DNA from 2 places in the Halomonas sp. PGE1 genome. Region 2 is predicted to be linked to the other one. Evidence: predicted binding sites of a transcription regulator. Region 2 holds the regulator's gene; the other holds the start of a gene.
The links. The regulator FNR, encoded in region 2, switches genes on or off when oxygen is low (the NO sensors DNR and NnrR bind a similar motif). The targets are predictions, from matches to a motif close to TTGATNTANATCAA.
Positions count from the first base shown of each region.

Region 1 (14,805 bases), 970 kb from region 2:
GGCCGTAGGAGGTGCGCTGCAGCGGCACCTGGTTGACGATGGCGGCGCCATCCACCAGCCAGCCGATGGTGCCGATGTCGGCCCAGTTCAGCGTCGGGTAGTTGAAGATGCTGGAGTACTTCGCGCGGCCGTCGTGGAGCTTCTGGATCTCCTCGTCGCGATCGGCGCCCAGGGTCTCCATGGCGCTGTAGAGGTAGAGGCCGTGGCCCGCCTCGTCCTGGATCTTGGCCATCAGCTGCAGCTTGCGCTTCAGCGACGGGGCGCGGGTCAGCCAGTTGCCCTCGGGCAGCATGCCGACCACCTCGGAGTGGGCGTGCTGGGAGATCTGGCGGATCAGCGTCTTGCGATACGCCTCCGGCATCCAGTTCTTGGGCTCGATCTTGATCTCGGCATCGATGCGCTCCTGGAAGGCGCGCTCCTCGGGGCCCATCTCCTCGAGGGTCTTGAGCTTCTTGGTGCCGGTCTCGACTAGCTGCGCGTACATGGTGACCTCCGCGTCGTCGCAATCAGGGGGAAACGCTCATTGTCGTCTTGTCTTGCAGTATAGTGACACACGATTTTTTGGCAAGGATCAGTCTTGTGTGTCGCTTTAGACCATAGGCTAAGGCGTCGGTTCTTCCGCGTCTCGCCGATAGGCGCCGCGTAGCCCCCGCATCGCGGGGGGAAGGGGCGTGCGGGTGGCGCGGTGACAAGGCGACACAAAAAAGCCCCCTTGCGGGGGCGTGAAAGCGGCCGAGAGCGACCACATGAAGGGGTGTCAGGATGGGGTGGGCGGTCTCAGCGCAGGTCCTTGACGCGCTTGGCCTTGCCCACGGAGCGCATGACCTCTTCCACGCCGCAGACGTCGACCTGGGTGCTGATGCCGACGTAGGTCTTGATGGCGTGCTGCAGGCGCTTGGCCAGCTGCTCGCAGGCCGACGGGTCGCGGGCGACGTCGTTGCTGCACGCCTCGACGCGCACGCGCACCATGTCCATGTTGCCCTGGCGGGTGACCTCGATCTCGTAGTGGGGCGAGAGCTGCTCGATCTTGAGCAGCTGCTCCTCGATCTGGGTCGGGAAGACATTGACGCCGCGGATGATCAGCATGTCGTCGCTGCGGCCGGTGATCTTGTCGATGCGGCGCATCGGGCGCGCGGTGCCCGGCAGCAGGCGGGTGAGGTCGCGGGTGCGGTAGCGGATCACCGGCAGGGCTTCCTTGGTGAGGGTGGTGAAGACCAGCTCGCCATACTCGCCGTCCGGGAGCACCTCGCCGGTGACCGGGTCGATGATCTCGGGGTAGAAGTGGTCCTCCCAGATGGTCGGACCGTCCTTGGTCTCCAGGCACTCCATGCCCACGCCCGGGCCCATCACCTCGGAGAGGCCGTAGATGTCCAGGGCGTCGATGCCCAGGCGCTTCTCCAGCGCGGTGCGCATGTCGTTGGTCCAGGGCTCGGCGCCGAAGATGCCGGCGCGCAGCGGCAGCTGATGCGGGTCGATCCCCTGGCGCTCCATCTCGTCGGCGATGTTGAGCATGTAGGAGGGGGTGACCATGATGATGTCCGGCTGGAAATCGCGGATCAGCTGGACCTGCTTCTCGGTCTGGCCGCCGGACATCGGGATCACCGCGCAGCCCAGGCGCTCGGCGCCGTAGTGGGCGCCCAGCCCGCCGGTGAAGAGGCCGTAGCCGTAGGCCACGTGGACCTTGTCGTTGCGGGTGCCGCCGGCGGCGCGGATGGAGCGGGCCACCACGTCGGCCCAGGTGTCGATGTCACGCTGGGTGTAGCCCACCACGGTGGGCTGGCCGGTGGTGCCGCTGGAGGCGTGGACCCGGACGATCTCGCTCATCGGCGTGGCGAACATGCCGAAGGGGTAGTTGTCGCGCAGGTCCGCCTTGGTAGTGAAGGGCAGCTTGCCCAGGTCCTCGAGGCTCTTGATGTCGCCGGGGTGGACGCCGGCGCGGTCGAAGGAGTCGCGGTAGAAGGGCACGTTGTCGTAGGCGTGCTTGAGGCTCCACTGCAGGCGCTTGGTCTGGGTGGCGCGCAGCTCGTCGATGCTGGCGGTCTCCAGGTGGTCGAGGCTGGCGGTGTCGATACGCTTGACGATCTGGTTCATCGGAATCTCCGGTCGCAGGGGAATGTCGTTGTGCGCTGTCTCAGAGGCGCTCGATGATCAGGGCGATGCCCTGACCCACGCCGATGCACATGGTGCACAGCGCATAGCGTCCCTGCCGGCGTTCCAGTTCATGCAGGGCGGTGGTCACCAGGCGGGCGCCGCTCATGCCGAGCGGGTGGCCGAGTGCGATGGCACCGCCGTTGGGGTTGACGTGCTCGGCGTCGTCGGCAAGGCCCAGGTCGCGGGTCACGGCCAGCGCCTGGGCGGCGAAGGCCTCGTTGAGCTCGATCACGTCCATCTGGTCGAGGGTCAGGCCGGTCTGTTCGAGCACCTTGCGGCTGGCGGGGGCCGGGCCGAAGCCCATGATGCGCGGCTCGACGCCGGCGGTGGCCATGCCGATCACCCGGGCGCGGGCCTTGAGGCCGTAGCGCTCGGCCGCCTCCGGCGAGGCGAGCAGCAGGGCGCAGGCGCCGTCGTTGACCCCGGAGGCGTTGCCGGCGGTCACTCTGCCGCCCTCGCGGAAGGGGGTGGGCAGGCCTGCCAGCTGCTCCAGGGTGGTGGAGGCGCGGGGGTGCTCGTCGGTATCCACGACCAGCGGCGCCTGCTTGCGGCGCGGCACCTCGACCGGGACGATCTCCTCGGCCAGGCGGCCCGCCTCCATGGCGGCGGCGGTGCGCTGCTGGCTGCGCAGGGCGAAGGCGTCCTGGTCCTCGCGGGAGATATTGAACTGCTCGGCCACGTTCTCGGCGGTCTCCGGCATGGAGTCGACGCCGAACTGCGCCTTCATCTGGCGGTTGATGAAGCGCCAGCCGATGGTGGTGTCGAAGATCTCGGCGCTGCGCGAGAAGGCCTGCTCGGCCTTGCCCATCACGAAGGGTGCCCGGGACATGGACTCGACGCCGCCGGCGATCATCAGCCCCGCCTCGCCCGCCTTGATGGCGCGGGCGGCGTTGCCGATGGCGTCCATGCCGGAGCCGCACAGGCGGTTCAGGGTGGTGCCGGGCACCTCCACGGGCAGGCCGGCCAGCAGCGCCGACATGCGCGCCACGTTGCGGTTGTCCTCGCCGGCCTGGTTGGCGCAGCCGTAGAAGATGTCGTCGATGCGGGTCCAGTCCACCGAGGGGTTGCGTTCCATCAGGGCGCGCAGGGGCACGGCGCCCAGGTCGTCGGGACGCACCGGGGAGAGGGCGCCGCCATAGCGGCCGATGGGGGTGCGGATGGCGTCGATGATCAGGGCGTCTTTCATGCTTGGCTCTCTGCGGCGGTCTCTTCCAGGCGGCGAACGGTGCCGCGGATCTTGTAGGAGCGCCCACGGAACAGGGCGACCTCGTCGCCGTGCTGGTTGCGCACGGTGATGTCATAGATGCCGGTGCGACCCCGGCGGCTGCGCTCCTCGGCGGTGGCGGTGAGCACGTCGCCCAGCTGGCCCGGGCCCAGGTAGTCGATGCTGCAGCCTGCCCCCACGGTGGCCTCGTCGTAGGTGTTGCAGGCGAAGGCGAAGGCGGAATCCGCCAGGGCGAAGATGAAGCCGCCGTGGCAGTTGCCGTGGCCCTGCACCATGTCCTCGCGCACGGTCATGGTGAGCACGGCACGGCCGGGGGCCACGCTCTCGATGCGCATGCCGAGGTTCTGGCTGGCGTTGTCCCGGGCGAACATGGACTCGGCGCAGGCCTCGGCCAGCTGCTGCGGGCTCAGCTCGCGATCAGACATGGAAGGTCTCCTCGGCCAGGGCCTTGCGGCGCAGCAGGAAGGAGGGGCGGTAGCGCTCCTCGCCGTAGCTCTGCTGCAGATGGGTCAGGGTGCGATGGACGAAGGCCAGGCCCAGGGCGTCGGCCCAGGCCAGGGGCCCGCGGGGGTAGTTGACGCCGGCCTGCATGGCGAGATCACCATCCCGTGCGCTGCACACGCCCTGCAGCACGGCGTCGGCGGCCTCGTTGGCCAGCATGGCCACGGTGCGCAGCACCGCAAGGCCGGGGGTGTCGGTGAGCCAGGCAACGTCCAGGCCCAGGCGCTGAAAGAACGCGGTGGCCAGGGTGCGGGCCTCGGCGTCGACGCCGGGGCTCGCCGCTAGGGCGATGGCGCTGGCGGTCTCATAGTCCAGGCAGAGGTCGAAGAGCACCAGGGCCTCGAGGCCCTCGTCCCGGGCGCGCTCGGCGGCGCAGCGGCCGTCGCTCAGGGCCAAGGTCAGGCCGTCCAGGCGCAGGCGCGCCTCGCCGGAGATGCTCTCCCGGCGTACCACCTCGAGGCCGGCCGCCTCGGCCCGGGCCACCAGGGGGGCGATGGCGCCGAGCTGGCCCTCGGCCACCAGGGGCGGCAGTGCCGCCTCGGCGGCGGGGGCGAAGTCGGGTGCGACGGAGGTGGCACCCTCTCGATAGTCGTAGAAGCCCTGGCCGCTCTTGCGGCCCAGGCGCCCGGCCTCCACCAGCGCGAGCTGCACCAGGGAGGGCTCGAAGCGGGTGTCGCCGTAGTAGGCGTCGAACACCGAACGGGTCACGGCGTAGTTGACGTCGTGGCCGATCAGGTCCATCAGCTCGAAGGGGCCCATGCGGAAGCCGCCCGCCTGGCGCAGCAGGGCGTCCAGGGTGGCGGGGGCGGCAGCGCCCTCCTGCATCAGGCGCAGCCCCTCGGCGTAGAAGGGGCGGGCGACGCGGTTGACGATAAAGCCCGGCGTGGAGCTGGCGTGGACCGGCACCTTGCCCCAGGCCGCGGCGGTGGCGTAGAGGGTCTCGGCGACTTCGGCGTCGGTGGCCAGGCCCGAGATCACCTCGACCAGCTTCATCACCGGCGCGGGGTTGAAGAAGTGCAGGCCGGCGACGCGCTCGGGGCGCTCGAGGCCGGCGGCGATGGAGGTGATGGAGAGCGACGAGGTGTTGCTGGTAAGCAGGGTGTCGGGGCCGCAGAGGGCCTCGAGCTCGGCGAACACGCTGCGCTTGACCTCGAGGTTCTCGACGATCGCCTCCACCACCAGGCGGCTGTCGGCCAGCTCCGCCAGGGTGGCGGCCGGGGTCATGCGGCTGATGATGGCGTCGACGTCCGCCTGGGCCATCTTGCCCTTGGCCACGCGCTTCTCGAGCTGGCGGCGCACGCCGTCGATGCCGGCCTGGGCGGCGCCGTCGCGGTTGTCGTAGAGGCGCACCGGGTGGCCGGCCTGGGCCGCCACCTGGGCGATGCCGGCGCCCATGGCGCCGGCGCCGATCACGGCGATGATGTCACTGGTTGCGAGGGCGGGCATCTCACTCCCCCTTGAAGCTGGGCTTGCGTTTTTCCATGAAGGCAGCCACGCCCTCTCGGTAGTCATCGGTGCGGCCGGCCAGGCGCTGCAGGTCGCGCTCCAGGTCGAGCTGGGCGTCGAAGTCGTTGTCGGCGCTGGCGTGCAGGGCGCGCTTGATCAGCGCCAGGCCGCGGGTCGGCTGGGTGGCCAGGTGGCGGGCCAGGGTCAGGGCCTCGTCCTGCAGGGCCTCGTCATCCACCACCTTCCAGATCATGCCCCACTGCTCGGCCTGCTCGGCGCTGAGCTTGTCACCCAGCATCGCCAGCCCCTTGGCGCGGGCCATGCCCACCAGGCGCGGCAGGCTCCAGGTGCCGCCGGAATCCGGCACCAGGCCGATCCGGCAGAAGGCCTGGATGAAGCTGGCCGAGCGGGCCGCCAGCACGATGTCGCAGGCCAGGGCGATATTGGCGCCGGCGCCGGCGGCCACGCCGTTCACCGCGCAGATGGTGGGGAAGGGCAGGTCGCGCAGGGTGCGCAGCATGGGGTTGTAGCGCTTCTCCAGGGACTCGCCCAGGTCCGGCGCCTCGGCGCCGGGGGCCACGTTGCGGTCGGAGAGGTCCTGGCCGGCGCAGAAGCCGCGGCCGTTGCCGGTCAGCAGCAGGGCGCGCACGCTCTTGTCCTGGCGCACGGCCTTGAGGGCCTGGCGCATCTCGGCGTGCAGCTCGGCATTGAAGCTGTTGAGGCTGTCGGGGCGGTTCAGCGTGAGGCGGGCGACGCCGTCTTCCACGGTATAGAGCAGGGGCGCTTCACTCATGATCGGTTTCCTGTGTATCAGTGGCCGCTGAAGGTGGCGGGGCGTTTTTCCTGGAAGGCGCGGATGCCCTCCTCGCGATCCCGGGTGCCGGCCAGCAGCGTGAAGGCGTGGCGCTCGAAGCGCAGGCCGGTGGCCAGGTCGGTGTCCTCGGCCTTGTGCAGCGCCTCCCGGGCCAGGCGCACGGCCAGCGGCGCCTTGGTGGCGATGGTCTCGGCCACGGCGACGGCGCGCTCCACGGTCAGCTCGGGCTGGGTGATCTCGCTGACCAGACCGGCCTCCAGGGCGCGGCGGGCGGAGATCGGCTCGCCGGTGAGCACCATCTGGGTGGCCAGCGCCTTGCCTACGGCGCGCACCAGGCGCTGGGTACCGCCGGCGCCGGGCATGATGCCGAGGTTGATCTCGGGCTGACCGAAGCGGGCATCCTCGCCGGCGATCAGGATGTCGGCGTGCATGGCGAGCTCGCAGCCGCCACCCAGGCAGAAGCCGTTGACCGCGGCGATGATGGGCTTTCCGAAGCGGGCGATGGTGGCCCAGTGGCGCTGGCGGGGGTCCTCGAGGATGCCCACCAGGTCGCGCTCGGCCATCTCCTTGATGTCGGCGCCGGCGGCGAAGGCGCGCTGGCTGCCGGTGATCACCACCGCGCGGACCTCGGCGTCCTGCTCGGCGGCGGTCAGGGTCTCGGCCAGCTCCCCCAGCAGGGCGGTGTTGAGGGCGTTCAGCGCCTCGGGGCGGTGCAGGGTGATGCGCAGCACCCCTCTCTGCGGCTCCTCGACGAACAGGTGGTTCGGCATGGTGTCCTCGTCTCTGGCGCGGCGTCGGCGCGGGTGGCTGGCCCGTGGCCTGCACGGGCGGCTATTGAGGCCGAGTATAGGTTTTTTTTGATACGCATCAACTTGCACAGTCAGGCAATGATGTATCGTGTTTGCTCGAGCTGTTCCAATTTATGCTGTCTTGTCAGAGGGTTATCTTGAAGATAGCCCCGCGCAGGCCGGCAGGTTAGACCATGGTCGAAAGTTGGCGGTCTGGCGGCAGAAAATTTGCTCAAAGCGCTAATATAGAAAGGGTTTTCTGGCTATCGCGGCGGGCGGTAAGGAGCCGGCGGCGGCGGCGTGGTTTGATGTTTCGTTACGCTATGGATAGTCTTTCGTGCTATCCCGTATCGAATAAAGCCGCTCATGGCAGGAGCCACCCATGTCACAGCAAGCCCAGCAGATGCTCGACCGTCATCGCGAGACCCTCGATCAGGCCGTCGAGGCCATCACCACCCGCGGTTTCTGGAGCCCCTATCCGGAGAACATCAGGAAGTATCCGGAGGAGGCGGTGAAGGGGGCGTCCCAGCGCTTTGAGGCGATGCTCAAGCAGCACTACGCCCTCAAGGTACCGGCGGTGGCCGGCCAGGTGGGTGCCGAGGTCTCCCCCTACGGCTTCGAGCTGGGCGTGACCTATGACCAGCCCGAGCAGGGCGCGCTGATCGCCGCCATGCAGGCGGCCATGCCCGCCTGGCGCGACGCCGGCGCCGAGGCCCGGGTCGGCGTCTGCCTGGAGATCCTGGCGCGCCTCAACGCCATGAGCCCCGACATCGCCGAGGCGGTGACCCACACCAGCGGCCAGGCGCCGATGATGGCCTTCCAGGCCGGTGGCCCCCACGCCCAGGACCGTGGCCTCGAGGCCGTGACCTACGCCTGGCAGGCGATGTCCCGGGTGCCGGCCACCGCCAGGTGGGTGAAGCCCCAGGGCAAGCATGACCCCCTGGTGCTCGACAAGCGCTACCACATCGTGCCCCGCGGCATCTCCCTGGTGGTGGCCTGCTCCACCTTCCCCACCTGGAACACCTACCCGGGCCTGTTCGCCAGCCTGGCCACCGGCAACCCGGTGATCCTCAAGCCGCACCCGGCCGCCATCCTGCCGGTGGCCATGACCGCTCGCGTCGCCCAGGAGGTGCTCGAGGAGGCCGGCTTCGACCCCTGCCTGGTCAGCATGATGCCCGACACCGCCGAGGCCCCGGTGACCAAGGAGCTGGCGCTGGATCCTGCCGTGAAGCTGATCGACTTCACCGGCTCCAACGCCTTCGGCGAGTGGCTCGAGCAGAACGCCACCCAGGCCCAGGTGTTCACCGAGAAGGCCGGCATCAACACCGTGATCATCGACAGCGTCGAGCAGATCAAGCCGGTGGCCCAGAACCTGGCCTTCACCCTGAGCCTCTACTCCGGCCAGATGTGCACCACCACCCAGGCGATCTACGTGCCCAAGGGGGGCATCAAGACCGCCGAGGGTCAGCTCTCCTTCGACGAGGTGGCCGGGGCACTCGCCAAGGCCGTCGAGAAGTTCCTCTCCGACAACGACCGTGCCTGTGCCGTGCTGGGGGCGATCCAGTCGCCGGCCACCGCCGCCCGCATCGACGAGTGCCGCGGCCTCGGCGAGGTGCTGCTGGACAGCGAGCCCCGCGAGCACGCCCAGTTCCCCAGGGCGCGCATCCACACCCCGCTGCTGCTCAAGGTGGACGCCAGCCAGCGCGACGCCTTCAGCGAGGAGCGCTTCGGCCCGATCAGCTTCGTGATCGCCACCGACAGCACCGCCCACAGCATCGAGCTGGCCCGCGAGGTGATCGGCGAGAAGGGTGCCATCACCCTCGGCGCCTACACCACCGATGACGCCGTGGCCGAGCAGTTCGAGCAGCTGGCCATGGAAGTGGCGGCCCCGCTGTCGCTGAACCTGGACGGTGGCGTCTTCGTCAACCAATCCGCGGCCTACAGCGACTTCCACGCCACCGGCGGCAACCCGGCGGCCAACGCCTCCCTGTGCGACCAGGCCTTCGTGGCCCGTCGCTTCGTGGTGGTGCAGAGCCGTCGCCACGGCAAGCTGGACTGAAGGAGCGCGTCATGCCCTGCTATCGACTCGAGGGGGTGACCCCGGTGGTGCACCCCACCGCCTACGTGCACCCCACCGCGGTGCTGATCGGCGACGTCATCGTCGGGCCGGGCTGCTACGTGGGGCCCGGCGCGGTGATGCGCGGCGACTTCGGCCAGCTGGTGCTGGAGGAGGGGGCCAACCTTCAGGACACCTGCGTGATGCATGGCTTCCCTGGCTGCGTCACCAAGGTGGAGAAGGATGGCCATATCGGCCACGGCGCCGTGCTGCACGGCTGCGTGGTGGGCCAGGACGCCATGGTGGGCATGAACGCCGTGGTGATGGACAACGCCGTGATCGGCGCCCGCTCCATCGTCGCCGCGGCGGCCTTCGTCAAGACCGGCTTCACCTGCCCGCCCCAGTCTCTGGTGATGGGTGCGCCGGCCGCGGTGAAGCGCGAGCTCACCGATCAGGAAGTGGCCTGGAAGCAGCAGGGCACCCGGGAGTATCAGCGGCTGACCGAGCGCTGCCGCGACAGTCTGGAGCCCTGCGAGCCGCTGGCGGAACTGGATGCCGACCGGCCGCGCCTCAATGCCGGCGACACCCAGCCCAAGCAGCAGACCCTCGCCAAGGAGCAGTCGTCATGAGCCAGGAGATGATCCGGGTCGAGACCCATGAGGCGGTGGGCGTGATTCGCCTGGACCGCCCCCAGGCCTACAACGCCCTGTGCGCCCGACTGGTCACCGAGATGGCCGAGGCCCTCGAGGCCCTCGAGGCCGATGAGGCCATCGGCGCCATCGTCATCACCGGCGGCGAGAAGGTGTTTGCCGCCGGCGCCGACATCGGCGAGATGCTCGAGCGCACCCACGCCGATCTCTTCGCCGAGGACTTCCCCAATACGGCCGGCCAGGCCTGGGAGCGCCTGTCGCGCTGTCGCAAACCGGTGATCGCCGCGGTCTCCGGCTTCGCCCTGGGCGGCGGCTGCGAGCTGGCCATGGCCTGCGACACCATCATCGCCAGCGACACGGCGAAATTCGGCCAGCCCGAGGTGAAGATCGGCACCATGCCGGGCGCCGGTGGCACCCAGCGCCTGGTGCGCGCCATTGGCAAGGCCAAGGCCATGGAGCTCTGCCTGACCGGCCGCATGATGGAGGCCGAGGAGGCCGAGCGGGCCGGGCTGGTGTGCCGGGTGGTGCCGGCCGCCGAGCTGGAGGCCGAGGCCCTGGCCCTGGCGGCCACCATTGCCTCTCACTCCCGGCCGGTGGTGCAGATGATCCGCGAGTCCGTGGATCAGGCCTTCGAGATGACCCTGCAGGCCGGGCTGCTCTTCGAGCGCCGCGCCTTCCAGAGTACCTTCGGCTTCGAGGATCGCCGGGAGGGCATGGCGGCCTTCGCCGAGAAGCGCAAGCCGCAGTTCCGGCACAAGTAGCCGCCGATCGGTAACGGTTGGTGCTGTCATCGCGGTGCTGACAACCTAAACGCCCCCTGCCATGAGCCATGGCAGGGGGCGTTTGCGTGGCGGCGCTGGTACTACTCCAGTCCGCCGAAGCGGCGGTAGAAGCTGGGGCCAGGGGCCGGCAGCGGGCCCTCTGCGGTCTCCAGGTGGCGGTCGAGCCAGTTCTCGGCGCGCCGGTAGATCATGCGATAGATGTTGCGGCACAGCTGGTGGGCGTTGCGACCCTCCCAGGCGGTGGGCAGCAGCTCGTCGGGCAGCTGGGGGTCGCGCAGCTGCACCCGGCGGTACTCGTGGATCAGCAGGGTGCGGGCGATGAAGCAGGCCTCCTCGTCGAGGTGGTTCTCCTCGTTGAGGGCCTTCCACAGCGGACGGAAGAGGGTCAGGAAACGCTGGTAGTGCTCGGCCAGCTCGTCGAGGTTCCAGCTCTCGCGCACCTGCAGCCGCAGCGGCTTGCTGGCCAGGGGCTCCAGGGCCTCGGTCTGCATCACGATGGCCTCGTCGGCGGCCCCCAGCTCCTGCAGGGCGGCCATGGCCTCGCTGCGGCCGAGCATGGGGTGGGCGAGCAGCCCCGGGGCGAAGTGGCCGAAGCCGAGCCACTCCAGCTCGTCGCGCACCTTCTGGCGGCGGGCGCTGTCGAGCTGGCTCAGCAGCACCAGGGTCCACTGGCCCGACCAGGGGGCCTGGGCGCCGTGGTAGACGCGCTTGAAGGCCTGCTCGAAGCGGCGCCTGCCCGGGCCGCTCAGGCTGTAGTAGCTCCGTCGGCCGACCTTCTCGCCCTGCAGCCAGGTCTCCCGGGTCAGGCGATAGACCGAGGTGCGCACCAGCCGCTCGTTGATGCCGATGGGTTCCACCAGCTTCGAGAGGCTGCCCAGCCAGACGGTGCCGCCGCGGGGCACGATGGCATCGCCGTAGACGGTGATGATCAGCGAGCCGGCGCGGATCGGTCGGCGCTGCTGGAAGTCATCGATGAGGGCGGAGACGCATTCGGTGGCGGATGACATGTCGAGACTCTGAGGCTTGCCTGTTGGGTGTCGCGAGGGGACGGCGGTGCGCCCGCCTCACGGTAGCGATCATCGCAACATGATACCGCCTGTGAGGCCACAAGCGAACGCGATGTATCGGCTATTGACTCAGGCGTCGGGGAGGCGTCCACCCAGCCGGGCGGTGATCTCGGCGGCGGTGTCGCGGACCAGCTCGCCCAGCTCCAGCAGGCGCGCCTCGGGGATGCGCGCCACGGGCCCGGAGACCGAGATGGCGGCCAGCGGGATGCCGTGCTCGTCGTGGATGCAGGCGGCCACGCAGTGCAGGCCGATGGCGTGTTCCTCGCGATCACAGGCGAAGCCCTGGCGGCGAATCTCGGCGAGGCCCGCGCGCAGCGATTCGGGCGTGTGCAGGGTGTTCTCGGTAACCCGGGCCAGGCCCCGCTCGGCGAGGACGCGCTCGAGCTCGTCGTCGGGCAGCCAGGCCATCAGCGCCTTGCCGACGCCGGAGGCGTGCAGCGGCGCCCGGGAGCCCAGCCGGGTGATCATGCGCATCATCTGGGACGACTCGCTCTGGGCTAGGAACACCGCGGTGCCGTCGTCGCGGATGCCCAGGTTGGCGGTCTCGCCGGTCAGGGCGGTGAGGCGGCGCAGGAAGGGGCGGCTGGTGGCCACGAAGTCGCGGGCCTCGAGGAAGCTGTTGCCGATGCGGAAGGTCTTGACGTCGATCTTCCAGACGCCGAGCTCGCTGTCCTGGGTGACGAAGCCCTGTCCCTGCAGCGCCTGGAGCAGGCGATGGGTCGTCGAGGGGGCGAGATCCGCCTGTTCGGCCAGCTCCGAGAGCGCAAGCCCCCCGGGGCTCGCCGAGAGGCGCTCGAGCAGGTTGAGCCCGCGCACCAGCGACTGGCTGTGGCCGCCGCTGGCCTTCCCCGATCCCGCGGGGCGTCCCGCCGTCCTGCGCTTGACCTCGCTCACCCTCGACTCTCCTCGTGTCGGTTGCCCGCTGTGGGCCACAGGATACCCTGTCGGCCGCGGGCTGTCGCGCCTGCGGAAATCACTTCCACACCCTCTCTGCACGAGGCCGGCGACCCTTGCGATCGCCGGCCCCCGGCGCTATCGAGGGCGCCCCGAGCTATCGATGCTGCCCTGAACTATCGATGTCGCCCCGAACTACCGATGTCGCCCCGAACTATCGATGTCGCCACTGCGGCGGGCGCTTCTCGATAAAGGCATCGATGCCCTCGCCGGCGTCCTCGGCCATCATGTTGCAGGCCATCACCTCGCCGGCGAAGGCGTAGGCCTCGTCCAGGGGCATCTGCAGCTGGCGCTGGAACATGGCCTTGCCGGTGCGCACCGCCACCGCGCTCTTGGCGCAGAGGCTGTCGGTGAGCGCGGCCACGGCGTCGTCCAGGGCGTCGTCCTCGGCCACGCGGTTGATCAGCCCCCAGTCGCGGGCGGTCTCGGCATCGATGAACTCGCCGGTGAGCAGCAGCTCCATGGCGCGCTTGCGGCTGACGTTGCGCGACAGCGCCACCGCCGGGGTGGAGCAGAAGAGCCCGGCATTGATGCCGGAGACGGCGAAACGCGCGGAGCGTGCGGCCACGGCCAGGTCACAGCTGGCCACCAGCTGGCAGCCGGCGGCGGTGGCGATGCCCTGCACTCGGGCGATCACCGGTATCGGCAGCTCGACGATGGCCTGCATCACCCGGCCGCAGCGGGCAAAGAGCTCCTGGTAGTAGGCCTTGTCGGGGTTGGCGCGCATCTGCTTGAGGTCGTGGCCGGCGCAGAAGGCACGCCCCTCGGCGGCGATCACTACGCAGCGCACGCTGCCATCGTTGGCCAGGCGGCCGAGCTCCTCCTTGAGGGCGACCAGCATCGCCTCGGAGAGGGCATTGAAGCTCTCCGGGCGGCTGAGGGTCAGGGTGGCCACGCCGCCTTCATCGCGGCGCCGCAGGGGCGGAGTCGAGTCGCTCATCATGGTCTCCCGGTTGTTGTTCGGCGTCTGACGCCCAGCCTAGCGCGCGCGGCCGTGGGCGCGCACTTCGACCATGGATAGTTCGACCATGGAGAGTTCGACCATGGAGAGTCCGGCCATGGAAAGGGGAGCGAGGCCCCTGAACACAAACCGCCGCGTCGAATGACGCGGCGGCGGGCCTTGCGGGAGGTGGCGTGAGGCGTCAGGCCTGCTGGCCGGCCTCGGAGTAGAGCACGCGCACCTTGAGGGTGTGCTCCACCTGGCGCAGGGCATCCAGGGCCTGGGGGCCGTAGGCCTTGTCGACGTCGATCACCACGTAGCCGACCTTCTCGTTGGTCTGCAGGTACTGGCCGGCGATGTTGATGCCGTTCTCGGAGAGCACCCGGTTGATCTCGGAGAGTACGCCCGGCACGTTGTCGTGGATATGCAGCAGGCGATGCTTGCCCGGGTGGGCCGGCAGGGCGACCTCGGGGAAGTTGACCGAGGTGACGGTGGTGCCGTTGTCGGAGTAGGTGATCAGCTTCTCGGAGACCTCGATGCCGATGTTCTCCTGGGCCTCGAGGGTGGAGCCGCCGATGTGCGGGGTGAGGATGACGTTGTCCAGGCCGCGCAGCGGGCTCTCGAACTCCTCGTCGTTGCCCTTGGGCTCCACCGGGAAGACATCGATGGCCGCGCCGTTGAGCTTACCGGCCTTGATGGCGTCGGCCAGGGCCTCGATTACCACCACGCTGCCGCGGGCGGCGTTGATCAGGATGGCGCCCTCTTTCATGCAGGCGATCTGCTCGGCGCCGATCATCCACTTGGTGGAGGGCAGGTCGGGCACGTGCAGGCTGACCACATCGGCACGACGCAGCAGCTCGTCGAGACTGCCCACCTGGCGGGCGTTGCCCATGCCCAGCTTGGTCACCACGTCGTAATAGATGACGTCGAAGCCCAGCGACTCGGCCAGTACGGAGAGCTGGGAGCCGATGCTGCCGTAGCCGACGATCCCCAGGGTCTTGCCGCGGGCCTCGTGGGAGTTCTTCGCCGACTTCTGCCAGCCGCCGCGGTGGGCCAGGGCGTTCTTCTCGGGGATGCCGCGCAGCAGCATGATCGCCTCGGCCAGCACCAGCTCGGCCACCGAGCGGGTGTTGGAGTAGGGGGCGTTGAAGACCGGGATGCCGCGCACCAGGGCCGCGGTGAGGTCGACCTGGTTGGTGCCGATGCAGAAGCAGCCCACGGCCACCAGCTTCTCGGCAGCGGCGAAGACGCGCTCGTTGAGCTGGGTGCGGGAGCGAATGCCGATGAAGTGCACGTCGCGGATCTTCTCGATCAGCGCCGCTTCGTCCAGCGAGGTGGGCAGGTGCTCGATGTTCGAGTACCCGGCGTTGTGCAGATTGTCCACCGCGCTCTGGTGGACCCCCTCGAGCAGCAGGACCTTGATCTTGCTCT
Region 1 covers NZ_CP053032.1:132,952-147,756, reverse strand. Annotated here, with positions in the region: gene paaA (1,2-phenylacetyl-CoA epoxidase subunit PaaA) at 1-484, opposite strand, end outside; gene paaK (phenylacetate--CoA ligase PaaK) at 778-2,091, opposite strand; gene pcaF (3-oxoadipyl-CoA thiolase) at 2,132-3,337, opposite strand; gene paaI (hydroxyphenylacetyl-CoA thioesterase PaaI) at 3,334-3,801, opposite strand; gene paaH (3-hydroxyacyl-CoA dehydrogenase PaaH) at 3,794-5,323, opposite strand; gene paaG (2-(1,2-epoxy-1,2-dihydrophenyl)acetyl-CoA isomerase PaaG) at 5,325-6,116, opposite strand; gene paaF (2,3-dehydroadipyl-CoA hydratase PaaF) at 6,134-6,907, opposite strand; gene paaN (phenylacetic acid degradation protein PaaN) at 7,308-8,984, shown strand; gene paaY (phenylacetic acid degradation protein PaaY) at 8,996-9,610, shown strand; gene HIR79_RS00710 (enoyl-CoA hydratase-related protein) at 9,607-10,392, shown strand; gene paaX (phenylacetic acid degradation operon negative regulatory protein PaaX) at 10,494-11,420, opposite strand; gene HIR79_RS00700 (IclR family transcriptional regulator domain-containing protein) at 11,550-12,374, opposite strand; gene HIR79_RS00695 (enoyl-CoA hydratase) at 12,589-13,374, opposite strand; gene serA (phosphoglycerate dehydrogenase) at 13,577-14,805, opposite strand, start outside.
Region 1: paaF (2,3-dehydroadipyl-CoA hydratase PaaF) is a predicted target of FNR. The motif match lies at 6,995-7,008, and genes of this name have one in related genera.

Region 2 (14,805 bases):
CGAGGCGGATATCGCCGAGTTTGCCCGGCTGATGGCTTTCCCGATCATCCCCTGCAACCTGTGCGGTTCCCAGCCCAACCTGCAGCGCCAGGTGGTCAAGGAGATGCTCGCCGAATGGGAGAAGAAGCACCCCGGGCGCCTGGAGAGCATGTTCAAGGCGGTGACCAACGTGGCACCGTCGCAGCTGGCCGACCGCGAGCTGTTCGACTTCGCCGGGCTCGAGGAGGCGCAGGCGCGGCGGCAGGCCAGCCGCATCGAACTGCTGAACGAGTAGCCCCGACACCGGCGCCAGGGTTCGGGAACTCATGGCTCGACAACCAGAAACCCCCATCGGGCACTCGCCTGATGGGGGTTTCTGTGTGAGGGGTTCAGGCCAGGCGGCCCGGGGCTACTTGGCCCCTTCCTCCTCGGCGACCAGGATCAGTGACTCCAGGTCGAGGATATGCACCTCGCGGCCCGAGACCTCCACCAGGCCCTGGCTCTGGAAGCGGCCCAGGATGCGACTGACGGTCTCCACCGCCAGGCCCAGGTAGTTGCCGATATCGGCCCGGGACATGGAGAGCCGGAAGCTGTAGGGGGAGTAGCCGCGCCGGCGGAAGCGGTCGGAGAGGCTGGTGAAGAAGCTGGCCAGGCGCTGGTCGGCAGTCTTGCGAGAGAGCAGGCGCATCATGCGGCGGTCGTCGCGCAGCTCCTTGCTCATGCTGCGATAGAGCTGGCCGCGTAGCTCGGGCAGGGACTCCGACAGCTGGTCCAGGCGATCGAAGGGGATCTCGCACACGGTGGTGGTCTCCAGGGCCACGACCGTGCCGGGATACTGCTCCTCGTCGATGCCGTCCAGCCCCACCAGTTCGCTGGGCAGGTAGAAGTTGGTTAGCTGGTCGTCGCCGCTGCCCTCGGTGGTCACCTGCTTGAGGCTGCCCGAGCGCACCGCATAGACGCTGGTGAAGGGGCTGTCCTGGCGGAACAGGGTCTCGCCCTTCTTGAGGGGCGCGCGCCGTCGGATGATGGCGTCGAACTGGTCCATGTCCTGAACCTCGAGGGCCAGCGGCAGGCAGAGCGAACTCAGGCTGCAGGTCTGGCAGCGAGTCTCGTGCAGTACAGAGCGCCGCCGTCCGGTCAGGCTATCGGGCATGGCCGCCTCCTCCTTGATCATGATCATGTCGACCATTATGGAGGAAACTTCGGGCAGGGCAAACCACCTCCAAGGAGGTAGGCCCGCCCGGCCTGGCTTACGCCACCGGGGTGGCCTGGGGATCGAAGGCGGCGAGCAGGTGGGTCAGGCCCCAGAGCCCGTCGGGGGTTACCCGCAGGCACTGGCCGTGGCGCTCGAGCAGCCCCGCCCGGCAGAAGGGGGCGAGGCGCTCGAGGGCACCGGCCAGGGCCGCGCCGGCGTCGAGCCCATGGGCCTGCGAGAGTGCGGCCAGATCCAGCTCGCGGCGACAGGCGAGCGCCTCGATGGCATCCCGGTGCAGGCGTTCGACCGCGTCCAGCCGGTAGCCGGCGCTGGCGGGCAGCTGGCTGGCGTCCAGCGCCGCCTCGTAGTCGGCCAGGCTCAGGGCGTTGCGGGCCAGGGTATCGCCGACCCGGCTGAGGGCGGCGACCCCGAGGCCGAGCTGGTCGCCGGGCGGGTAGTGGGTGTAGCCCTGCAGGCCGCGGGCCAGGCGACCCTCCCCCAGGGCCTGGGCCAGGCTGTCATCGGGGCGGGCAAACTGGCCGAGCCCGATGTGCACGTAGCCGGCGTCATCTAGCCGCTCGCGAGCCGCCTCGAGGATCGCCAGCCGGGTGGCGGCGTCGGGCAGATCCTCGGCGTCGATCTCGCGCTGGGGGCGGTAGCGCTCCGGCAGGTGGGCGTAGCGGCGCAGGGTGATGCGCGCCGGGGTCATGGCGATCACCTGCTCCACGGTTTCGCCGAAGCCCCGGGGGGTCTGCAGCGGCAGGCCCACGATCAGGTCGAGGTTGAGGGAGTGGAAGCCGAGGCGTTCGGCCTCGTCCACCAGGGACTCGGTCAGCACCCGGGGCTGGACCCGGTTGATCGCCTTCTGGACGCGCAGGTCGAGCTCCTGGACGCCGAGGCTCAGGCGGTTGAAGCCCAGCGCCTGAAGGTGGCGCAGGGTGAAGACATCGGCCTCGCGGGGGTCGATCTCGATGCTGAAGTCGCGCCCTCGGGCGCCGGACAGCCCGAAGCGGGCGTCGAGGCGGTCGAACAGGTCGCCCATCTGGTCCAGCGAGAGGAAGGCGGGGGCACCGCCGCCCCAGTGCAGGCGCTGCACGGCCGGGAGGCGGCCCAGCAGGCGGCTCACCAGCACCATCTCGCGGTCGAGCCGCGTGAGGTAGGGCTCGGCCTGGCGGCTGTCCCGTGAGGGCACCCGCTGGGAGGCGCAGAAGCGACAGGCCTGCCGGCAGAAGGGCAGGCGCACGTGCAGCGCCAGCGGCGCGCCGGGGGAGCGCTCGGCCAGGGCCCGGGTCAGCGCCGCGGGGCCGTCCCCCGTCGCCAGGCGGGCGGCGTCGGGGTAGGTGAGGTAGTGCGATCCGTCGTGGTCATGGTACTGCATCGAGGGCCTGCCTCCGGCAGTCCAGGATGGCCCGGCGCGATCGTTGCGTTTCGCCTGAACGGGCATGACGGCGCTCCCGGCTATGGATGTGCTCTCCATGCTAGGGCGGCTAGACGCCGGCGGCGTTGAGCTGCGTCAATCCGGCGTGGAATAGTGCCGAATCAGCCGTGACCCTGAGCGGGCAGCATCAGCCACAGCTGCCACAGGGCGAAGGCGATGATCGACAGCGCGGCGATGCTGCGGGTGGCCCGGTGGCGAATCAGCCCCCCCAGCTGGCGCGCCGCCAGGCCGGTGGCGAGCAGCGCCGGCAGGGTGCCGAGGCCGAAGGCGCCCATCAGGGCGGCGCCCTTGAGGGGGTCGGCCGTGGCTAGGCTCCAGGCCAGCATCGAGTAGACCAGCCCGCAGGGGAGCCAGCCCCAGACCGCACCCAGCGCCACGGCCTGGGGGACCCTCACCACCGGCATCAGCCGCCTGCCCACCGGCTCCAGGTGGCGCCACAGGCGCTTGCCCGCGGCCTCGACCCGCAGCAGCCCTTTCCACCAGTCGGCGATATAGAGCGCCATCAGGATCAGCATGACGGCGGCAAGGCCTTGCAGGGCGATGCGCATGCCGGGGGTGAGGCTGAGCAGGGTGCCGAGGGCGGCGACCAGGGCGCCGGCCACCATGTAGCTTGCGATGCGCCCCAGGTTGTAGCCCAGCAGCAGGCCCGCGAGGCGCGCCGGGGAGCGCATGCTGGGGGGCACGGCGAAGGTCAGGGCGCTCATGATGCCGCCGCACATGCCGATGCAGTGGGCGCCGCCGAGCAGGCCGAAGACGAAGGCCGCCGCGAGGGGTGGCAGGCCGAGTCCGGTGGGATCCATCAGGGCTCCGGGTCGGTGTTGCGGCGCTCCTGGGCGGCGCGCTCGCGGGCCTCGCGGCGGCGCTGGCGCTCCTCGGGGGGCAGGTCGTTCTCGTCCTCGTCGAAGAGGATGCGGTGGGCGGGGCCCTCCAGGTCCTCGAACTGGTCGTTTTTCACCGCCCAGAAGAAGGCCCAGACGGCCAGGCCCAGCAGGATCAGCGACAGCGGGATCAGCAAGTAGAGAATGCTCATGGGGTCACCCGGCTCGGTTCAGGGGATGGCGTGGGCAGGGGGGTGGCGGCGGGCATGGCGCGGCTGCGGAAGCGGTTGAGACGCAGGGCGTTGCCCACCACCACCAGGGAGCTGGCCGACATGCCCATGGCGGCCAGCCAGGGGGGCACCAGGCCCACGGCGGCGATGGGCATGGCGGTGAAGTTGTAGCACACCGACCAGATCATGTTCTGGCGCATCACCCGGCGGGTGGCGCGGCTGATCTCGACCGCCTCGACGATGCGTGACAGGCGCGGGCTGAGCAGGATGGCATCGGCGCTGGTGCGGGCCAGGTCGGTGGCACCATTCATGGCGATGGCCACGTCGGCGCCGGCCAGCACCGGCACGTCGTTGATGCCATCGCCCACCATGGCCACCTTCTCGCCGGCCGCCTGGCACTCGCGGATGCGCTCGAGCTTCTCCTCGGGCGTGGCACCGCCGCGCCAGGTGGGGATGTCGAGGCGTCGGGCGAGGTCGCCGGCGGCCGCGGGGGTGTCACCGGAGAGCAGCTCGACCTCGAGGCCCAGTCCCTTGAGCGCCGCCACGGTGTCGGCGGCATCCTCGCGCACCCGGTCCTGCAGGGCGAACCAGGCCCGCGGCTCGCCCTCCTCGGCGAGCAGCAGCCACTGCCCCTCGCCGGGTGCGGCGGGCGTCGCGTCCGGAGCGGCGAACTCGGCCTTGCCGAGCCGCCAGCGTCGACCGTCGAGGATGCCCTCGAGGCCCTGGCCGGTGCGGCTGGCCACCTCGGAGGCGTGCACCGTAGCCAGCCGGTAGGGATGGAAGGCGCGGGCGATGGGGTGCTCCGAGCGCGCCTCCAGGGCGGCCGCCAGGGTGCGGGCCCGCTCGGCGTCGAGGCCGGCCAGCGGGCGCGTCTCCACCAGCGTCATCTGGCCGCTGGTCAGGGTGCCGGTCTTGTCGAGGATCACCCGGTCGATCTGGGAGAGCGACTCGATGGCATCGGCGCGGGTCACCAGCACGCCGCGGCGGCGCAGCTGGCCGTGGCCGGCGGTGAGCGCGGTGGGGGTGGCGAGTGCCAGGGCACAGGGGCAGGTGACCACCAGCACCGAGAGCATGATCCAGGGCATGCGCGCCGGGTCGATGAACCACCATGCGATGGTGACCACGGCGGTGACCACCAGCAGGCGCAGCACGAATAGGTGGGCCATGCGCGCGGCCATCTGAGCCAGACGCGGGCGGCTGGCGAAGGCGCGATCGGTGAGGTCGACGATGCCGGCGACGCGAGCGTCGCGCCCGGCGTGGGTCACGCGCACCACCAGGGGGCTCTCGATGTTCTGGCTGCCGCCGGTGACGGTGTCGCCGAGGCGCCGGGTCACCGGCAGGTACTCGCCGGTGAGCATGGACTCGTCGAGGCTCGACTCGCCGTCCTCGATCATCCCGTCGGCGGGCACGCCGTGGCCGGGCTTGACCAGCACGCGGTCGCCGGCGGTCAGCTCGCTGGCCGGCAGGATGCGCTCCTCGCCCTCGTCGGTGAGGCGAATGGCCGAGAGCGGCAGGGCGCCGGCCATGGCGTTGCCGCTGTGGCCGCTGCGGCGTCGGGCCCGGGCCTCCACGTAGCGCCCGAAGAGTAGGAAAAAGGTGAACATGGCCGCCGAGTCGAAGTAGACCTCGCCCTTGCCGGTGATCACCGCATAGCCGCTGGCGGTGTAGGCGAAACCGATGGCCAGGGAGACCGGCACGTCCATGCCCAGCACCCGGGTGCGCAAGTCGCGCACGGCGTTGCGGAAGAAGGGCGCCGCCGAGAAGAACACCACCGGGGTGGTCAGGGCGAAGGAGAGCCAGTGGAAGAGGGCGTGGAAGTCCTCGCTGATGCCCTCGGGGCCGGCCACGTAGATGGGGATGGAGAACATCATCACCTGGGCCATGCCCACCGCGGCGATGATCAGCCGGCGCACGTTCATGCGCTCCTCGTGCTGCAGGCGCGCCTGGGCCTCGTCCGGCTCGTAGGGCTGGGCCTGGTAGCCGATGGCGGCCATCTCGGCCAGCAGTCGCGACAGCTTGACCGCCTCGGGGTCCCAGCTCACCCGCACCCGGTGGTGGCTGAGGTTGACCGCGCTGGAGTCGACCCCCTCGATGGCATTGAGACGGTGCTCGATCAGCCAGGCGCAGGCCGCACAGGTGATGCCGTCCACCGCCAGGGTGGCGTGGACCCGGCCGCTGTCGTCGCCCTCCGCATGCACGAACTGGCGCTGCAGGCCGGGGTCGTCGAACACCGCCCAGGTCTCGGAACGCACGCTGTTGTGTTCGTCGGGGCGCTCCGGAAGCTCGGTGCGGAAGCGATAGTAGCTCTCCAGGCCGCCGTCGACGATGGCGTGGGCCACCGCCTCGCAGCCGGGGCAGCAGAGCGGCTGGCGGGTGTCATCGAGGGTGATCGACCAAGGGGCGCCGGGGGGGACCCGGCTGCCGCAGTGGTAGCACTCTGCCGAGCCGACAGCGACGGCGTCACTCATGGGCGCAGGATACCTCGCCGCTCAGGCATGTCAGGAGTCGGTGTCGGGCGCGGCCCGGCCGGGAGTCAGGCGCACGGCCTCCTCCTCGGGGAAGCGTCCCTCGCCCACCAGGCGCCACTCGGGCGCGTCACCCTGGGGCTGAACCTGCAGGTACCAGCGGTAGCGCAGGTTGTCGGGGGCCTGGCCGAGGTAGCGACCGTCGCGCACGTGTTCCAGGGTAAGCTCGATATCGCGATCGTCCTGGGTGGGGAAGATCAGCTCGAAGTCGAGCCTCTCGGGGAAGCCGTCGCCCCCCTCCAGGTCCAGGATCACGTCGCTGGTGAGCGGGTCGATGCGCAGGCTGGCGGAAAGGCCCAGTTCGGCGGCACGCTCCTGCTTGGCCAGTACCATGTTGATGGCCCGGCCGTGCTCGTAGTAGTCCTCCTGCACCATGCCGTCGGCGCTCTTCACGGCCAGGTAGGCGAAGGTCGAGCTGACGCTGATGGAGAGCATCAGCAGGCCCATCAGGAACCAGGGCCAGAATTGCTTGTACCAGGGGGGCACGGGGTGGGACATGTCATCTCCGGATCTCGCCGATGAAGCGGGTCTCGCGCTCCATGGCGATGCGTGGGTGGTCATCGGCCTCGATGCGCAGGGTGATGGGGTGGCTGGGGCGCTCGATCACCGCCGGGTCGGCGGTGATCGTCACCACGGCGCGGCGGCTGTCGCCGGCGGGTACCGTGAGGCGCTCGGTGTCCAGGGTCAGCCCCGGCAGGCCCGAGGCCTCCAGGCGATAGCTGTGTTCCTGGCCGTCCAGGTTGCGCACCATCAGCACATAGACGTTGCTCAGCCGGCCTTCGCGGGTCAGCTGGTAGAGCTGGGTACGCTCGCGCTCCACCTCGAAGCCCAGCGGCATGCGGTCGGCCACGGCCCAGGCGAAGACCCCGATCATCACCAGCAGGGCCGCCAGGTAGCCCATCAGGCGTGGCCGCAGGATATGGGTGGGCTTGCCCTCCAGGGCGTTCTCGGTGGTGTAGCGGATCAGGCCGCGGGGGTAGCCCATGCGGTCCATCACGCTGTCGCAGGCATCGATGCATGCCGCGCAGGTGATGCATTCGTACTGCAGGCCGTCGCGGATGTCGATGCCGGTGGGGCAGACCTGCACACAGAGGTCGCAGTCGATGCAGTCGCCGTGGCCGGCGGCCCGGGCCTGCTCGTGGGTGAGCGTCTTCTTGCGCGCCCCGCGCGGCTCGCCGCGCGCCGTGTCGTAGGAGACGATCAGGGTGTCGCGGTCGAACATCACCGACTGGAAGCGGGCGTAGGGACACATGTAGATGCACACCTGCTCGCGCAGCCAGCCGGCGTTGAGGTAGGTGAACACCAGGAAGAAGCCGGTCCAGAAGTAGGACCAGCCGTGGGCCTGCAGGGTCGGCAGGTCGATCACCAGCTCGCGGATCGGCGTGAAGTAGCCGACGAAGGTCACCCCGGTGGCCAGGGCGATGACCAGCCAGATGGCGTGCTTGGCACCCTTGCGCCACAGCGTGTCGGCGCTCATGGGCTGGTTGTCGAGCTTGATGCGCCGGTGGCGGCTCCCCTCCAGGCGGTGCTCGAACCAGATGAACAGGAAGGTCCAGACGCTCTGCGGGCAGGTGTAACCGCACCAGACGCGGCCGGCGAACACCGTGATGAAGAAGAGCCCGAAGGCGCAGATGATCAAGAGCCAGGAGAGCAGCATGAACTCCTGGGGATAGAAGGTGGCGGCCAGGATATGGAACTCGCGTCCGGGCAGGTCGAACCAGATCGCCGGACGGTCCCCCCAGGGGACCCAGGGCATCACGAAGAAGAGCAGCATCAGGGCCCAGTTGGCGCCGCGCCTCACGCGCTGGAAAAGCCCCTTGATCTCCCGCACGTAGATATGACGACGCTTCGCGTACATCTCCTGCTGCACCGTGGCGCCGGGCACATGGTGCTCGACCGGTGACGGTGTGACATCGCGAACGGAGATCTTGTCACTCATGGCAGGCTCACGGCAGGGAGGGGAGGGGGGCGGCGCTGATCTTGCGGCGCTCATTGTATCGAGTCGCCGGTCCAACGAGAAAGGGTGCGACCTGACGCCGCACCCTTTCGCTGGTTCCTGGCTCTCGGGTCAGTCCCGGAAGCGCAGGCTGTAGACGTAGGCGGCCACCAGGTGGACGCGCTCCTCGCCGATGTAGGCTGCCTGGGCCGGCATGTGCCCGTTGCGGCCGTTGCGCAGGGTCTGGCGCACGGAGTCCGCCACGCTCTGACCGGGCGCCTGGTAGAGCCAGATGTCGTTGGTCAGGTTGGGCGCACCCAGCGCCTGGTTGCCGGTGCCGTCGGGCATGTGGCAGGCCGCGCAGACCGAGGCGTAGGTGGCGGCGCCGCGCTCGGCGCGCTCCTCGTCATGCTCCAGGCCGGAGAGGGCGAGGACATGCTGGGTGACGTTCTCGATGTTGGTCTCGCCGAGCTGCTGCCAGGAGGGCATCAGGCCATTACGCCCACGCACCAGTGTATGGAGGATCTGCTCGGGCTCGCCGCCGTAGAGCCAGTCGTCGTTGGTCAGGTTGGGGAAGCCGTAGCCGCCCTGGGCGTTGGAGCCGTGGCACACCGCGCAGTTGTTGAGGTAGATGCGCTCGGCCACCTGCATGGCGTCGGCATCGCGAGCCAGCTCGGGGATCGGGATCTCCTGGTACTGGGCGAAGATCGGCGTGAAGCGCTCCTCGGCGCGGGCGACCTCCTCTTCCCACTGCCCCTCCTGGGTCCAGCCCAGCACGCCGGCGAAGTTGCCGAGGCCGGGGTAGAGCACCAGGTAGCCCAGCGCGAAGATCACGGTGCCCACGTAGAGCTGGAACCACCAGCGCGGCAGCGGGTTGTCGTACTCCTCGATGCCATCGGCGGCGTGTCCGGTGGTCTCGATGTTGCCATCGGCGTCGGGGATCTTGTCGGTCTTGCGGTTGGCGTAGAGCAGCCAGAAGGCAAGGCCGATGGAGCCCAGCGTGATGACGATGATCCAGGCGCTCCAGAACCCGGAAAGGGAGTCACCCCAGAGATTGTTCATGTGTTCCTGTCTCCCTTGCTCTTGCGGGAATCCGCCCCGTTCGGCGAGGCGCTCCTGTCACGGTTCGGTTGCTCATCATCATCGGCGAAGGGCAGGTGGGCCGCCTCGTCGAAATCCGGCTTGCGCCGCTTCGAGTAGGCCCACCAGGTGATGCCGAGGAAGGCCACGATCAGCAGACCGGTGATAATGCCGCGGAAAGTCCCGGTATCCATGCTCAGCGGGTTCCCTCGAGTACCGTGCCGAGCTGCTGGAGGTAGGCGATCAGCGCGGTGATTTCCTGCTGGCCGCGCACCTCGCGGGTGGCGTTGGCGATGTCCTCGTCGGTATAGGGCACGCCTACCATGCGCAGCGCCTCCATCTTTCTCGGCGTGCTGCTGCCGTCCAGGGTGCGCTCGAAGAGCCACGGGTAGGCGGGCATGATCGACTCGGGCACCACGTCGCGCGGGTTGTACATGTGGGCACGGTGCCAGTCATCGCTGTAGCGGCCGCCGACGCGGGCCAGGTCCGGGCCGGTGCGCTTGGAGCCCCACAGGAAGTTGTGGTCGTAGACCGACTCGCCGGCCACGCTGTAGTGGCCGTAGCGCTCGGTCTCGGCGCGGAACGGGCGGATCATCTGCGAGTGGCAGCCGACGCAGCCCTCGCGGCGATAGATGTCGCGGCCTTCCAGCTCCAGGGCCGAGAGCGGACGCAGCCCGTCCACCGGCTCCGTGGTCTGCTTCTGGAAGAAGAGCGGCACGACCTCGGCCAGGCCGCCGAAGCTGATGACGACAAGGATCAGCACGGCGAGCAGGCCAACGTTCTTTTCGACAATCTCGTGTTTCATTGGTGTCGGTATCCCCGGTTGGCTCAGGCAGTCTGCGGAAGCGGCTGACGAGCGCCTTCGCCGCGCTTGACGGTCATGGTGACGTTGTAGGCCATGATCAGCATGCCCACGACCCAGCACAGGCCGCCGATCAGGCGCACGATGTAGCCCGGGCCGCTGGCCTCGACGGACTCGATGAAGGTGTACATCAGGGTGCCGTCGGGGTTGATGGCGCGCCACATCAGGCCCTGCAGGATGCCGTTGACCCACATGGAGGCGATATAGAGCACGGTGCCGATGGTGGCCAGCCAGAAGTGCACGGCGATCAGGCCCACGGAGTGCATCTCGGTGCGGCCGAACAGGCGCGGGATCAGGTGATACATGGAGCCGATGGTGATCATCGCCACCCAGCCCAGGGCGCCGGCGTGCACGTGACCGATGGTCCAGTCGGTGTAGTGGGAGAGGGCGTTGACGGTCTTCACCGCCATCATCGGTCCCTCGAAGGTGGACATGCCGTAGAAGGAGAGGGCCACCACCAGGAAGCGCAGGGTCGGGTCGGTGCGCAGCTTATGCCAGGCGCCGGAGAGGGTCATCATGCCGTTGATCATGCCGCCCCAGGAGGGCGCGAGCAGGATGATCGACATCACCATGCCCAGCGACTGGGCCCAGTTGGGCAGGGCGGTGTAGTGCAGGTGGTGCGGCCCGGCCCACATGTAGACCATGATCAGCGACCAGAAATGCACGATGGAGAGACGGTAGGAGTAGACCGGACGCTCGGCCTGCTTGGGCACGAAGTAGTACATCATCCCCAGGAAGCCGGCGGTCAGGAAGAAGCCCACCGCGTTGTGGCCGTACCACCACTGCACCATGGCGTCGATGGCGCCGGCGTAGATGGAGACCGAGTACATGGCGGTGACCGGGATGGCGGCGTTGTTGACGATGTGCAGCACCGCGACGGTCAGGATAAAGGCGGCGAAGAACCAGTTGGCCACGTAGATGTGGGAGGTCTTGCGCTGCTTGATGGTCATCAGGAAGACGAGGGCATAGGTGACCCACACCACGGCGATCAGGATGTTGATCGGCCACTCCAGCTCGGCGTACTCCTTGGTGGTGGTGTAGCCCAGCGGCAGGGTGATCACCGCGGACAGGATCACCGCCTGCCAGCCCCAGAAGGTGAAGGCGGCCAGCTTATCGGACCACAGGCGGGTTTGACAGGTCCGCTGAACCACGTAGTAGGAGGTGGCGAACAGCGCGGAACCCCCGAAGGCAAAGATCACGGCATTGGTGTGCAGCGGCCGCAGGCGGCCGAAGCTGGTCCAGGGCAGATCGAGGTTGAGTTGCGGCCATACCAGTTGTGCGGCGAGGATGACGCCGAGGAGCATGCCGACGATGCCCCACACTACTGTCATGATCGCGAACTGCCGAACTACCTTGTAGTTGTAGGTCGGGTGTTCAAGTGCTGTGCTCATGTCAGGTTCCCATCGAACGCGGTAGCGGGTTTGAAGCTGCGTCAGTTTGCCACGGACCCAGCGCCCCCAGGATGATGCAGGTCAAGACGGTCGGGATTCTATCGCAGCCCGCCTCAATCCTGAACACGCCAATCGGTGTAGTCGGAGAACTCACGGGGAGATCCCTTGTCACATTATGCCGCTCAGGATTACGAGCCCATTACCTCGGTCCTCTGTCGCGAGCGCCTGCTCGAGGGGGAGCGTGGCCGCTGGCAGTTGCCCGAGGGCCCTCTGGAAGTGCGCGGCGAGGCCCGTGTCGGACGCCTGCTGATGGCCCATGGCGCGGGCGCCGGCCAGGATTCCACGTTTCTGGAACGCCTCCGCGATGCCCTGGCCGAGCGCGGGGTCCAGACCCTGGCCATCGAGTTCGCCTACCTGCAACAGATGCGCCGCGAGGCGCGCCGTCGGCCACCCCCGCGGGTCGAGCGGCTGGTGGAAGAGCTGGCCCGCTGGTGCGACATTCTGACACCCCATGCGCTTCCCCCGCTGTGGCTCGGCGGCAAGTCCATGGGCGGCCGCGTGGCGAGCCTGCTGGCGGCCCGCGATGGTGCCCCGGGGTTGATCCTGTGCGGCTACCCCTTCCATCCGCCGCGCAAGCCAGAGTCGCTGCGTCTCGCCCACTGGCCGCTGATTGCCTCTCCCACCCTGGTAGTGCAGGGCAGCCGCGACCCCTTCGGCAGCCGCGACGAGATCGCCGGCTACGACCTGGGTGGTGCCCGGGTCCACTTGCTCGAGGATGGCGACCACGACTGGCAGCCGCGGCGCGCCAGCGGGCGTACCCAGGTATCGCTGATCGACGAGGCCGCCGAGGCGATCGCCGGGTTCATGGCCGAGCACGCCTGACCTTGGGCTTGTCGAGGGGCAAGTCGATGAAATGCCGGCAAATGGTGGTTGCCGAGGGGGTGGGCAAAAAGCGTTGACATTGGCCGGCACCCCTGTAGAATGCAGCGCCACGTGACCAGGGGTGGTTAGCTCAGCTGGGAGAGCACCAGCCTTACAAGCTGGGGGTCACAGGTTCGAACCCTGTACCACCCACCATTGCCCTCGGGCGGTCGTGGATCACGTAGAAAGCACGCAGCGGACCGGTAGTTCAGTTGGTTAGAATGCCGGCCTGTCACGCCGGAGGTCGCGGGTTCGAGTCCCGTCCGGTCCGCCAACGTGTTTTCGCCAGGTGTCATCTTGCGGACCGGTAGTTCAGTTGGTTAGAATGCCGGCCTGTCACGCCGGAGGTCGCGGGTTCGAGTCCCGTCCGGTCCGCCACGATGATGGCCTGACAGCAGTAGAAAGTTGCAGCACGCTTTGCAGTTCACGTGGGTGATTAGCTCAGTTGGTTAGAGCACCAGCCTCACATGCTGGGGGTCACTGGTTCGAATCCGGTATCACCCACCACGCGGACCGGTAGTTCAGTTGGTTAGAATGCCGGCCTGTCACGCCGGAGGTCGCGGGTTCGAGTCCCGTCCGGTCCGCCAACTGCTGCAAGTGTTTCTGCCCGTGCATGTTCATGCACACGACTTCTCGAAGCCCCGAGCCCAGCCGCTCGGGGCTTCGTCGTTGTGCGCCAGGCATGGCGCGTAGCACCGATAGGTGCTGTTCCCGAGGGTGGTGCCTCGGGATGACTTGGGGGTGAAAGTCCCCTGCGGACCCTGATAGCGGGAACCGCTAGCCGAACAGCAAGGGTGTCCGCCGCGAGGCGGAATCTGAAGGAAGCTGAAGGCAAACTCCCGGCCTGACGAACAGGAATCGCATATGAGGCAGCCACATCTGGGCGAGAGGGCAATGACACTCGAAGCCCAATAGCTATCCGGAAGATGTGGAGGTAAATGCGGCGGGTAGATGGGAGGAAGGTCGCGCGTCTTACCCTGGGAGGTCTGGTGGTCTGCCACGGTGCTACCGGCGCCGAGAGGCGACGGGATGGGCCACCAGACGTCAGCAGAGGCCATAGTAAGTGCTGGTTCACCGCGGCACCAAGGGCCGAACATGAAGAACCGCGAGTAGGCGATGATGTCTCGAGGATCGATCATGAAGGCAGAAAGTGGCGCTGATACCGCCACCCACCCAGAGGGGCAGGGGCGGAACCCCGAGTCCCAGCCGGTGGGCGTCGAGACGATCCCGGCGTCGTCATCGTGGACGAAAGCGGAGCCCGCCCCGCTCATGGAGGCCGTGGTAGATAAGGCCAACATGGAGCGGGCTTACCGAAGGGTGGTCGCCAACAAGGGGGCGCCGGGTGCCGACGGCATGACGGTCCACCAGCTGGCCGACCACCTGAAGGAATGCTGGCCAACGCTGCGCGAGCGGTTGCTGGCCGGTGAGTACCACCCCAGTCCAGTCCGAGCCGTCGAGATCCCCAAGCCCAAGGGCGGGACGCGACAGCTCGGCATCCCCACGGTCACTGACCGGCTGATCCAGCAGGCGCTGCTGCAGGTGCTGACGCCGATCTTCGATCCGGGGTTCTCCGCATCGAGTTATGGCTATCGGCCCGGGCGCAGTGCCCAGCAGGCCGTCTCGGCGATGAAGGCCCATGTCACCGCCGGCCACCGCTGGGTGGTCGACCTCGACCTGAAAGCCTTCTTCGACCGGGTGAATCACGACCTGCTGATGGCGCGGGTCGCGCGCCGCGTCCGCGACAAGCGAGCGTTGCGCTTGATCCGGCGCTATCTGGAAGCCGGGATGTTCCAGGACGGCCTGGTCGCGCCACGCCGGCAGGGCACGCCCCAGGGCGGACCACTCAGCCCGCTGCTGGCCAATATCCTGCTGGATGACGTGGACAAGGAACTGGAACGCCGCGGCCACCGCTTTTGCCGCTATGCCGACGACCTGCAGGTGTATGTCAGGAGTCGGCGAGCGGGCGAGCGCGTCATGGCCAGTCTGAGTGATTTTCTCGAGAGCTCACTCAGGCTGACGGTCAATCGCAACAAGAGTGCGGTGGATCGACCCTGGCACCGGGGGTATCTGGGCTACACGCTGACCCGGCACAAGCGGCCGAAGCTGACGCTGGCCAAGACCAGCCTGCAGCGCCTGATGCAGCGTGTCCGCGAGATCCTCAAGCGTGGCAGGGGGCGCAACATACGGCGCGTTATCGAAGAGTTGACCCCGGTCCTGCGGGGCTGGGCCAACTACTTCTCCTTCGTCGACGTAAAGCGCCCGCTGGAAGTGCTGGAGGGTTGGATACGTCGCCGACTGCGTTGCGTGATCTGGCGGCAATGGAAACGCCCGCGGACACGGCGCCGCAAGCTACGGGCGCTGGGTCTGGACGACCATCGGGCGTGGAAGTCAGCGGGAAACGGGCGAGGCCCTTGGTGGAACGCCGGCGCC
Region 2 covers NZ_CP053032.1:1,105,615-1,120,419, forward strand. Annotated here, with positions in the region: gene ttcA (tRNA 2-thiocytidine(32) synthetase TtcA) at 1-274, shown strand, start outside; gene fnr (fumarate/nitrate reduction transcriptional regulator Fnr) at 389-1,132, opposite strand; gene hemN (oxygen-independent coproporphyrinogen III oxidase) at 1,230-2,552, opposite strand; gene HIR79_RS05250 (sulfite exporter TauE/SafE family protein) at 2,714-3,412, opposite strand; gene ccoS (cbb3-type cytochrome oxidase assembly protein CcoS) at 3,412-3,642, opposite strand; gene HIR79_RS05260 (heavy metal translocating P-type ATPase) at 3,639-6,128, opposite strand; gene HIR79_RS05265 (FixH family protein) at 6,159-6,683, opposite strand; gene ccoG (cytochrome c oxidase accessory protein CcoG) at 6,685-8,124, opposite strand; gene ccoP (cytochrome-c oxidase, cbb3-type subunit III) at 8,254-9,183, opposite strand; gene HIR79_RS05280 (cbb3-type cytochrome oxidase subunit 3) at 9,180-9,395, opposite strand; gene ccoO (cytochrome-c oxidase, cbb3-type subunit II) at 9,398-10,006, opposite strand; gene ccoN (cytochrome-c oxidase, cbb3-type subunit I) at 10,030-11,454, opposite strand; gene HIR79_RS05295 (alpha/beta family hydrolase) at 11,620-12,336, shown strand; tRNA gene HIR79_RS05300 (tRNA-Val) at 12,456-12,531, shown strand; tRNA gene HIR79_RS05305 (tRNA-Asp) at 12,573-12,649, shown strand; tRNA gene HIR79_RS05310 (tRNA-Asp) at 12,677-12,753, shown strand; tRNA gene HIR79_RS05315 (tRNA-Val) at 12,806-12,882, shown strand; tRNA gene HIR79_RS05320 (tRNA-Asp) at 12,886-12,962, shown strand; gene ltrA (group II intron reverse transcriptase/maturase) at 13,513-14,805, shown strand, end outside.